Regions from separate parts of the Paenibacillus aurantiacus genome, predicted to be linked through region 2. Evidence: riboswitches for the same ligand, from Rfam matches in the RefSeq annotation. Region 2 holds a riboswitch; the other holds the start of a gene.
The links. A riboswitch is a leader RNA that binds a small molecule or an ion and turns the genes downstream of it on or off. The one in region 2 is predicted to bind cyclic di-GMP.
Positions count from the first base shown of each region.

Region 1 (5,329 bases), on a different contig from region 2:
AGGTTCTCAAGGCCTTTAATCGAGGAGAAGGAGCCGAACTGTGTGCTGTCCACAAGCATGATATCCGGAACAGTGCCATCAGCCAGCGCCTGCAGGAACTCGTTCTCGTACGAAGCGTACAGGAAGTCCTTCACCGTCACCTTCACATTCGGATACAGCTTCTGAAATTGCGGAATCAGCTTGTCGAAGCCTTTGTAGTAGACCCACAGCGTAAGCTCTGCGCTTATGTTCGGGTCGATGGCTTCCGTTTCTTGCGTGGTCGCGGCCGCGGCCTCGTCCTCCACGCCGAGCTGCTTCGTTCCGGCGCCAGGAGCGAAGCACCCGGTCAGCATGGCCGCGAGCATCGCTGCGATAAGCGTTATGCCGAAGCGATGTATATTGCGTTTTTTCACGATATTTCCTCCCGATTTTCCTCAGCGTTCATTTGCAAAAAGGCTGCGAATTCATCGGCCGGTAGCGGCCGGCTGATCCAATAGCCCTGCGCTTCTTCGCACTGGAGCTTCTCAATGTACCGGTAGTCCTCCGGGGTCTCGATGCCTTCGACGACAACATGCAGCTGCAGGCTGCGCAGCAGCTCGGCAATGGCGCCGACGATGCGCGATTTCTTCGGATCGTGCACGATCCCTTTCATGAATGTCCGATCAAGCTTGACCTCGTCGACAGGCAGGCGCTGCAGCTGGCTCAAGGAGGAATAGCCGGTGCCGAAATCGTCGATCGAGACGCGAAGGCCGAGCGCGCGAAGCGCCTCGAGCTGCGCGACGACTTTGTCGTGATTGCGAATGAAGATGCCCTCCGTAATCTCGAGCGTCAACAGCCGGAGATCCATCCCCGTCTCGTCGGCGATCGCTCGAATGAGCTGCGGCAGTTCGCCCTGCTCGAAATGGCGGCCGGAAATGTTGACGGCGACCGGCAGCTGCGGCATGCCCTGCCGTGCCCACTGCTGATTCTGCCGGCAGGCTTCCCGGATAACCCAGGCGTCGATCTCGGCGATCATGCCGGAGGTCTCCGCTAGCGGGATGAAACGGTCCGGCGGGATGAGGCCCAGATTCGGATGGTACCAGCGGATAAGCGCTTCTACGCCGCTGATGCGGCCGGTGGCCACCTCGATCTTCGGCTGGTAGTGCAGCTTAAACTCGCCGGCGCGGATCGCGCCACGCAGTCCGTTCTCCAGCTGCATTCTCTCCGCGAGGGATTGGTTCATCTCGTCGTCGAAAAACCGGTAGCAGCTTGTCCCCTGCTCCTTCGCCTGGTACATCGCCATGTCGGCGTGCTTGAGCAGGGAATCGTGATCGCGGCTGTCACGCGGGTAGACGCTGATGCCCAGGCTCACGGAGACGTACAGCTCGGTTCCAGCCAGCGGGATGGCGTCGTTGAATGTGCGGCAGATCGCATCTGCGGTCTCATGCAGCAGCGCCTCGTCCTCATAGACGAGCACGAAGACGAACTCGTCGCCTCCAAGGCGGAAAATGCGGCATTGCTCGGATTCGAAGCGGGAGAAGCGCTCCGCGACACGCTGCAGCAGCTCGTCGCCCGTGGCGTGGCCCATCGTGTCGTTGATCTGCTTGAACCGGTTCAAGTCTGCGAACATGACCGCTACCGAAGGGCCGGCTTGATGCTCCTCCAGCATGCGCAGCAGGTGGTCCGAGAAGTGAATCCGGTTCGGTAAGCCGGTCAGGCCGTCGTAGTACGCCAGATGCTGAAGCTTCTCTTCGGAGACCAACAGCTTGGCGGTCTGTTCCTTGAGCTTGCTGTTGGCATCCGAGGATTCCTGGAACAGCTTGAACAAGTCTCGCGACATATGCTGGAAGTTCTGAATGAGCGAGTTGAACTCGATAATGCCGCTGGACGGCCATTCGAGCGTCTCCATCCGTTTGAGCCGATCAGGCAAGTTCGCGGTGCTCGCCGCAAGCTCCGTAATCGTGCCGGTCAGCATGCGCCCGAACAGCAGCACAAGTACCGTGACACCGAGCGCGCATAGCATCAGGTTCAGGAAATGGTAGAAGTATTCCTCGTAGATCGTGTCGAGGAACGGGCCGAGCGGCGTATCGATATAGATCGTTATGGAGGCCTGAGGGACTTCCTGAATGTACAGGTAACCGGCATCCTGCCACGTTTGGCGGATATGGGCGTTGGCCGGCAGGGTTAAGTAGAACCGGTCGGTGAATTGCTTCTGGATATCGGCCTGAAGCCGGGTGAACTTCAGCCCGTACGGAGAACCCTGACTATCGGCGATAATCCGGTTCTGTTTGTCGGTGACGGTGATGATTGACGTGCCTTCGCTCGTGTATTTGTCGATCATGTTCTGCAGGTAACCGATTTGGATGTCGGAGCCGAGTTTCATCGAACGGTAATCCTCGGCGGTCCAGCGGCCAAGCTCTTCCTTGATGCTGCTGGCGGTTCCTTCCGACTGGTGCAGCGTATTGCGTTCCAAGGTGTCGGTAATGTTCGTGCTGCCGATGGACAAATACATGAGATAGGGAACGAAGATCATGAAAAGCGTGAAGTGGGCCAGCGCTTGCTTCAAGTGAATGGGCTGTCTTGTCTTCGGGGTGATTCGGAGCCAGAACGGCAAATATTTGACCACGATTCCGGCGAGCGTGGCGTTGATCAGGCTGTTCGTCGCTCCGACGAGCAGCGCTAGAATAATTTCGGACGTTTGATGATCGGTCACGTGCAGCACGAACGCCGCCGGAAGGGCAATCGCCGCCCAGAAGCAGGCGTCCCAGAAGAAGAGCGGCTTGGTGCTGTTGCGGCTAAGGAGCCCGACGGCCAGCAGCTCGGCAAGGTGGACGAACACGAAGGCGGATTTGCCGAACAGGATCATGCAGACGCCATCGACCACTAGCGCGCCAAGCGCCACATACCGGAGCCGCAGGAGGCCGATGGAGGCGAATAGCACCACGCCGCCGAAGGAGAGCGAGATGCCGTAGACGAGGGAAAGCGGCCGGCTCTCGAGGATGACGGCCAGCAGGATGACAGCGATGAAGATGGCCCATTTGCGAGCGTTGAGATGGCGAAGAAGAACTTGTCCCTCCACGATGGCTCCTCCTGCACGGTGAAATAATGAACGTGAACCCCATACATGCTTGTAAAAAAAATCAGGGGAATGCCTTGGGCATCCCCCTGATTCGAAAGGTTTCAAGAGATCGTTGCAGCCCGGCGATCATACTTGAATTTCAGATCCGTGGCTTTGCGTCCTATGCTTTCGCATAGTTTGCCCAATATGCAATTCATGAATGACTAGATTGCTAGGTTCTAAGTACTAGGACTGGTAAGCTTAATTGTAGAGGAATTGCAAAGCCAACTCAATGGTAATTGTTGATCGAAGTTATATTTTCTGTGGAACCTTCCTTTTTTCCTGCTAACCTAAAAAAAAGTTTGTGCGAATCTTCTTCACAGCTGCGAAAACAGGGTTGAAGGCGCCTCGAAGGGGTCGTAGAATTGGGGGTGTATTTGGATTAAGGTGGAATTATAGGGGGGTGTTCGGATGAAGATCGAGTTTCTGGGTACGGGCGGCGCGGTGACGATCCCCAGACCGATGTGCCGCTGCCATGTGTGCGTGGAGGCAAGGAAACGGGGCGTGCCGTACAGCCGATCGGGGCCGGGCGTCTATGTGCATGGGCCGAATCTGCTCATTGATACGTCGGAGGATATTTATATGCAGCTGAACCGATCGGGCGTGGAGCGGATCGACGCGGTCACCTACTCGCATTGGCACCCCGACCACGTGATGGGGCGGCGCGTGCTGGAGAGCATGAGCGGCGACTTTCGAAGATGGCCGCCTGACGTCAAGCCATGCGATGTTATCTTGCCGGAGCAGGTCGCGGCGGATTTCGAGGAGCGACTGGCTGGCGCGGAGCATCTCCGTTATTTCGAGAGCCAAGGCTTCATACGGCAGCGGACGCTGACAGACGGCGAGTCCTACTCGTCGAACGGTGCGGTGATCACGCCGATCCGTCTGGCGGAAGATTACGTGTACGCGTTCTCGATCGCCGAATCGGACAAGCGCGCCTTGATCGCGATGGATGAAATGTTCGGATGGGTACCGGACCCGGATCTGGCGGGCGTAGATCTCGCGGTGCTGCCGGCGGGCATCTTCGAGCACCATCCGATTACGGGAGAACGGCAGATCCATGAAGCCCACCCGGTACTGAAGATGGAGGCAACGTTCGCGCAGACGCTTGCGATTATCGAGCGGTTGAATCCCCGCCTGACGCTGCTGACGCATATCGAGGAGATGGACGGGCTCGGTTACGACGACTTGCAGCAGGTAGAGGCGTTGCTTGCGGAGAGCGGCCGGAACATCAAGTTCGCCTATGATACGCTCGTCGTCGAGGTGTGAAGCGAGGGATGGCGGCCAGATGAAGGCTGTCGCCACGTTTCAAGAGGAGGGGGACGCATGCTGCTGCTCCAAGGCGTAACGGGTTTCGGCGAGCGGGAAGAGGGAAGCAGTGCGCATACGAATGCGGGAGCGCGGTTTAAGGCTTTTTGTTATGATGCTGCCAGATTGTTAGGCTCGGAGGTGGTGTTGATCGAGCAGCCCAAGCTGCTTAAACGAAATTATCACCGTGCTTTCCTTAGGCACTCCAAGGGGAGTTTCGACCTCCTGCTGCACGAGGTTTATCCGTGGGTGGCCTGCGCTTCTTCCGTCGCTTGGTCAGCAATCGAATTCGTGGATCTGCCGCTCGTCATCGGGGCGATGCCGGCGCTAGACGATGCGTATGAATTGTTGACTGTGCGCGAGTTGAACGAGGCGTTGTTGATTGACGAGCGAACTCGCTCCGTATTGAATGACAATCGGCTTCACAAGGCGGATTTGGAACAGATTTTGTATTGGAAGCCGAGGACGGTCGGGGAAGTCGTGTTTAACTGTTGGGATTGAATACAAGAGTAGTTAATAAGGACGAACCGCTCTCGAATGAGAGTGGTTTTTTAATGGGAATCGTTGTAAAATAACTTCTACAAATGAAACTTAGTTTCAAATGATGAAACTGTAAGGGGCGGATCAAATGGCTTATCATTTCGACGGCATTGATCATGTGCAGTTAGCGGCGCCGGAAGGCTGCGAGGAAGAGGCGCGGCGTTTCTTCGGCGGGCTGCTCGGCTGGCCGGAAATTCAGAAGCCGGTGCCGCTGCGCGCCCGAGGCGGAGCATGGTTCCAATGCGGCGCGCATCAAGTGCACATCGGCGTTCAGAAGGATTTCGTCCCGGCGGCCAAGGCGCACCCTGCCTTTCATGTGCGGGGACTGGACCAGCTCAAAGTCAGACTGCTGGAGCGGGGAACGGCCGTCATCGACGACGATGCGCGGACGGAGGAAGGGGTCGCGAG
Region 1 is NZ_JBHMDO010000009.1:16,913-22,241, forward strand. It holds gene ACFFSY_RS04345 (ABC transporter substrate-binding protein) at 1-392, opposite strand, end outside; gene ACFFSY_RS04350 (EAL domain-containing protein) at 389-3,037, opposite strand; cyclic di-GMP riboswitch class I at 3,148-3,229, opposite strand; gene ACFFSY_RS04355 (MBL fold metallo-hydrolase) at 3,488-4,342, shown strand; gene ACFFSY_RS04360 (hypothetical protein) at 4,400-4,882, shown strand; gene ACFFSY_RS04365 (VOC family protein) at 5,010-5,329, shown strand, end outside.
Region 1: linked by a shared signal. The riboswitch ahead of ACFFSY_RS04350 (EAL domain-containing protein) and the one ahead of ACFFSY_RS13130 (putative bifunctional diguanylate cyclase/phosphodiesterase) in region 2 are both predicted to bind cyclic di-GMP.

Region 2 (5,329 bases):
AGCTGAAGGCGCTGCGGACGATGGCGGTGCTGCAGCCGCTGAAGGTGGTCATCACGAACTATCCGGAAGGCCAAGTCGAGATGCTCGAGGCGGAGAACAACGCCGAGAACGAAGCGATGGGCACGCGCCAAATTCCGTTCTCCCGCGAGATCTACATCGAGCGCGACGACTTCATGGAGAATCCGCCGGCCAAGTATTTCCGCCTGTTCCCAGGCAACGAAGTGCGTCTGAAGCATGCGTACTTCATCACGTGCCAAGAAGTGATCAAGGACGCGGATGGCAATGTGATCGAGCTGCGCTGCACGTATGATCCGCAGACGAAGAGCGGATCGGGCTTCACGGGCCGCAAGGTCAAAGGGACAATCCACTGGGTGGAGGCGTCGCAGGCGATCAATGCGCAGTTCCGGCTGTTCGAGCCGCTGCTGGTCGACGGGGAGAACGACGACCGTCCGTTCCTGGAGCGTCTGAATCCGAATTCGCTTGAGGTGCTGGAAGGGTTCGTCGAGCCGAACATGAAGGAAGCGCAAGGTCAGGACAAATTCCAATTCTTCCGCCACGGCTACTTCAACGTCGATCCGAAGCTGTCGGGCGAAGGCGGCATCGTCTTCAACCGCATCGTGTCGCTGAAGAGCTCGTTCGATCCGGCGAAAGGATAACGACAACGAAAAGGTACGGCCAGTTGGCCGTACCTTTTCTGCTAGCGGTGGCGTCGGTCGTTGGCGCATCGCGCGAGTTTGACCGCCGACGTACGATCGAGCACCGCGCCGCCGCGCCACGCCGGAAGGCTTGCGCGGTTCAAACCCGGACCTAGGCCGGATTGCCGCCGTTCACGGCGAATACCTGCTCGACTGTCGCGATCGCCAAGTCCAAATCCTCGCGGCTGATCGTCAGCGGCGGGGCGAAACGGATCGTATGCTCATGCGTCTCTTTGCACAGCAAGCCGAGCGCCATGAGCTGCTCGCAATACGGGCGGGCCGCGACGCGCAGCTCCAGGCCGATGAACAGGCCGCGGCCGCGAACCTGGGCGATGTCCGGGTGAACGATGGCGGCGAGTCGCTCCAGCATGTAGGCGCCCAGCGTTCGTGACCGCTCGGCCAGTCGATCGTCTTCGGTGACGGCCAATGCGGCGAGCGCGACCGCGCAGGCGAGCGGATTGCCGCCGAAGGTGGAGCCGTGCGAGCCGGGTTCGAACAAGCCGAGCGTCTCGGGACCGCCAACGACGGCGGAGACGGGGAGCACGCCGCCTCCGAGCGCTTTGCCCAGCACGATCAGGTCGGGCTCGACGCCTTCGTGATCGCACGCGAACCGGTAACCCGTGCGACCGAAGCCGGTTTGGATCTCGTCGGCGATCAGGAGCACGCGCTGTCGCGTACAGATGTCACGCACTGCGCGCAGGTAGCCGTCCGGTGGAATGATGATGCCGGACTCGCCCTGGATCGGCTCGATCAGCACGGCGGCCGTATTCGGACCGATGGCGCGCTCGATCGCTTCGGCGTCTCCGTAGGGAACGAGCTTGAAGCCCGGCGTGAACGGCCCGAAGTGCGCTTGGTATTCGGGGCTTGCGGAGAAGGACGTGACGGTAATCGTCCGTCCATGGAAGTTACCGTCGCAGACGATGATTTCCGCTTCGCCGTCCGGCACGCCTTTCACTCGGTAAGCCCAGCGGCGGGCAGTCTTCAGGGCGGTCTCTACCGCCTCGGCGCCGCTGTTCATGATGAGCGCGAGCGGTTTGCCGGTGTAGCGGGCAAGCCGCTCGCACAGGGCGGCGAACGGTTCGCTATGGAAGGCGCGCGAGGTCAACGTGACGAGATCGGCCTGCGCCTTCAGCGCAGCGATAATGCGAGGATGCCGGTGGCCGGCGTTCAAGGCCGAATAGGCGCTGAGCATATCCAGATACCGGCTGCCTTCGGGGTCGGTTACCCAGGCCCCCTCGGCTTCGGCGATCACGATCGGCAGCGGGTGATAGTTGCGCGCGCTATAACGTTCCGCCTGCGCGATGGTAAGGCTGGAGCGGCTTGGCGCGCTCCCGGTCGAATCGGAATGAGAAGCATGATCGGACAATGGCAACTCCTCCTTTCCTTGTATGCATATGCGAGGGCGGGAGGTGCGCATGAATCGGTGGAGAGGGGTTTGATGCGTAAATGGAGGAGAAGATTGGCTTGGGAGGAAGCGGGCTTATATTAGCGGGCGGGTTAAGCACGCGGATGGGAACGGATAAAGCGGCGCTTGCGATCAGCGGGAAGCCGCTGCTCGTCCGGCTGGCGGAGGGCATGGCGGAAGAAGGCTTGCGTCCAATCGCGGTGTCCGTCGCGGATGAAGAGCGCGAAGCGGTCTATCGGGCCTTGCTGCAAGACAGTCCCGCCGCACGCCATGTGCATTACGTTCGGGATGCTTATCCGGGGAGCGGCCCGCTCGCAGGTCTGCATGCCGGCCTATCGAGCTTGCCGTCCGGCTATACGTTCGTGCTGGCCTGCGATATGCCGGTACTATCCGAGTCGCTGCTGCGCCGGATGGAGGCGGAGGTTGCCCGGCGGGAGCGGAGCGGCGAAGCGGGGCCGGACGTCGTGCTGGCGCCAGGGCAGCCGTTCCACGCCCTTTACCATACGCGCGTCGCGGCGCGAATCGAGCAGGTGCTGATCGCTGGCGACTTTCGGGTCATGAAGATGCTCGGGGATCTCGAGACGCTCGAAGTAGGCATCGCGGATGAAGAAACAGCGGCTTTCCTGAATCTGAATACGCCGGAAGCGTTCGGTGCTTACGTGGCCCAATTCGAGAATGGAAGACGGGCATGACAGGGTTGCCAATTATTACATACATCTGGTAGAGGGTTGGCAGGTAGACAGCTCCCAGTCCTCGTGATATAAAAGTATCAGGACTATTTACCTAAACTAACCTAACCGCATACCGAACTTGAGAAAAGCAAACTGCGTGAAAACGCACGACGCAAAGCTATAGGGGCTAATGGTTGAACCGATGCCTGCCAGCTGCCGCTTTGAGGATTAACGCGAAACCTTGAAGCCCAGGGGTTTCCTGCACTTCGCGCCAATCCTCTTAACCGGGAGCTGATCATTGTGTCCACCTCGTTGTTGTTTCCCGTCCTCAATCAATTGCTTCCCTTTCTATTTATCTTCTATATGGCGGTCGAAATTTTCGCCCGTAATCCAGGCAATCGTCTTCACTTGGTCACTTCCGCTTTATTCTTTTTTGTGGGTGTTGTCTTTCTAGGCGACTTTCTATTCGCCGCGCTGCCGTACGAGACGGCATACGAAGCGCTGCGGTTCATGAAGTTCCCGGCCGTCTTCCTAACGATGAGCGCGGCGCTGTATTTCTTTGTCATGATTAGCAAGCTTGGCATCAGCAGGCTATGGATGCACGTAATTTGCATGTTTCCCGCAATCGGGCTTATTCCGCTTGTGACTGACCCGTCGGCGGTAGCGGTAGGGCAGAGGGGTGCGGAGCGGACGGAGTTGTTCAGCGGGCCGTTCATGGCCGTCGAGGTCGTGCTCGTCTGTTATTGCTTGCTCGGTTCGTACTTCCTGCTCGTGCGGGCGGGGCGGCGAATGGCGGGGAAGAATTGGATGCAGAAGGAAAGGCAACGCATTCGGATCATCCTCGCGGGCTGTCTGTTGGTCGGGCTGCTGCTGGGCGGTGGGCTGCTGATCGGCGCTATGTTCGCGCGAGACGGGGAACGCATCTTCGATTTCGTCTCCTCGTACGGCGTGCTTGTCTGGGTATTCGCGATTCGGCATTCCATGATGAAATACGATCTGCTCTCCTTCGCGGGCAAGCGGTACGAGTTGGTGTTCGAGCTCTCGCCGAACGGTACCGTCGTGCTTGACGAGAAGGGGGCCGTCGTCGAAGCGAACAGCGCGTTTCGCAAGCTTGCGGGCGTGACGGACAACGAGCCGATCGAGGGGGTGTGTCTCTCGCGGCTTTTCGGCGTTAACCAAGCGTTTTTGGCGGCATACCGGCAATCGTTTCGCACCCAGACGCCCCTTGCGATGGAGCTTGCGATCATCAACAAAGCCGGGCGGGTCTTGGATGTCGAGTTAATTGGCGAATTCATGGAAATGGAAGAAGAGCAGCTCGCGTTCTTCATCGTGATCGATATGACCGAACGGAAGAGCGCCGAACGAATGCTGGCCAGACTGGCGTACGAGGATAAGCTCACCGGGCTCGGCAACAGCCGCAAGTTCTATCAGATGATCGAGGAAGAGCTGACGCGAGGGTTTGCGGAAGGGGACAGGCTTGCGCTCCTGTTGATCGACCTGGACCAGTTCAAGTGGATTAACGATACGCTCGGTCATAGCGCGGGAGACAGGCTGCTCCAACAGGTTGCGGACCGGCTGCGGGCGTCGCTTCCTTCCGGGGCGAGCGCTTACCGGCTGGGCGGCGACGAATTCGCCATCCTGCTTCCTACGGGAGTCGATGACGCGGATGCGACCGGTTATGCGGGGCGGTTGCTGACGATGCTCGCGGAGCCGATGCAGCTGCGCGGCAGCTTCTATACCGCATCGGCAAGCTTGGGCATCGTTATTGCCCCGGACGACGGACGGGAGGTCGAGATGCTCATTCGCCAAGCGGATACGGCGATGTATGCGGCCAAACAAGGCGGCCGCAATCGATATCATCGGTGCACGCCTGAGCTCAACGCGAATGCGCAGGAGCAGATGAAGCTCATTCATGGGTTGGCGGCGGCGCTGGAGCTTGCGCAGTTCGAGCTGCACTACCAGCCTCAGATGGATGCGCGGACGGGGAAGACGGTCAGCTTGGAGGCGCTCTTAAGCTGGTGCTCGCCGGAGCTTGGCCGGGTTGCGCCTGCCAAGTTCCTGCCGCTTGCCGAGGAGAGCGGCGCGATCATCCCGATTGGCAATTGGGTGCTGGAGGAAGTGGTGAGGCAGATCCGCGCGTGGCTGGATAAAGGGTGCGCCGGTTCGGGGATCACCGTGACCGTTAATATTTCGGCGCAGCAGCTGCGAGAATCCGGATTCGTAGAACGAATCGCATCGCTGCTTGAGCGTTACGACGTGCCGGCGCAGGCGCTTCGGCTGGAGATTACCGAAAGCACGATGATTACCGACATGAGACTGACGCAGCAGGTGTGCAAGGCGCTGATGGAACGGGGGATAACGCTCGGCATCGACGATGTGGGTTCCGGCTATTCCTCGCTCAGCATGCTGAATCGCTTCCCGTACCAGTATATTAAGCTGCACCACTCTCTGATCCAAGGCATTACGCAGAGCCGGGAGGATTATATCATTGTCCGCATGCTGGTCGAGATGGCGCGACAGCTCTGCAAGGACGTGATTGCCGAGGGCGTCGAGTCGGA
Region 2 is NZ_JBHMDO010000022.1:350,442-355,770, forward strand. It holds gene ACFFSY_RS13115 (glutamine--tRNA ligase/YqeY domain fusion protein) at 1-656, shown strand, start outside; gene rocD (ornithine--oxo-acid transaminase) at 808-1,998, opposite strand; gene mobA (molybdenum cofactor guanylyltransferase) at 2,142-2,792, shown strand; cyclic di-GMP riboswitch class I at 2,909-2,992, shown strand; gene ACFFSY_RS13130 (putative bifunctional diguanylate cyclase/phosphodiesterase) at 3,072-5,329, shown strand, end outside.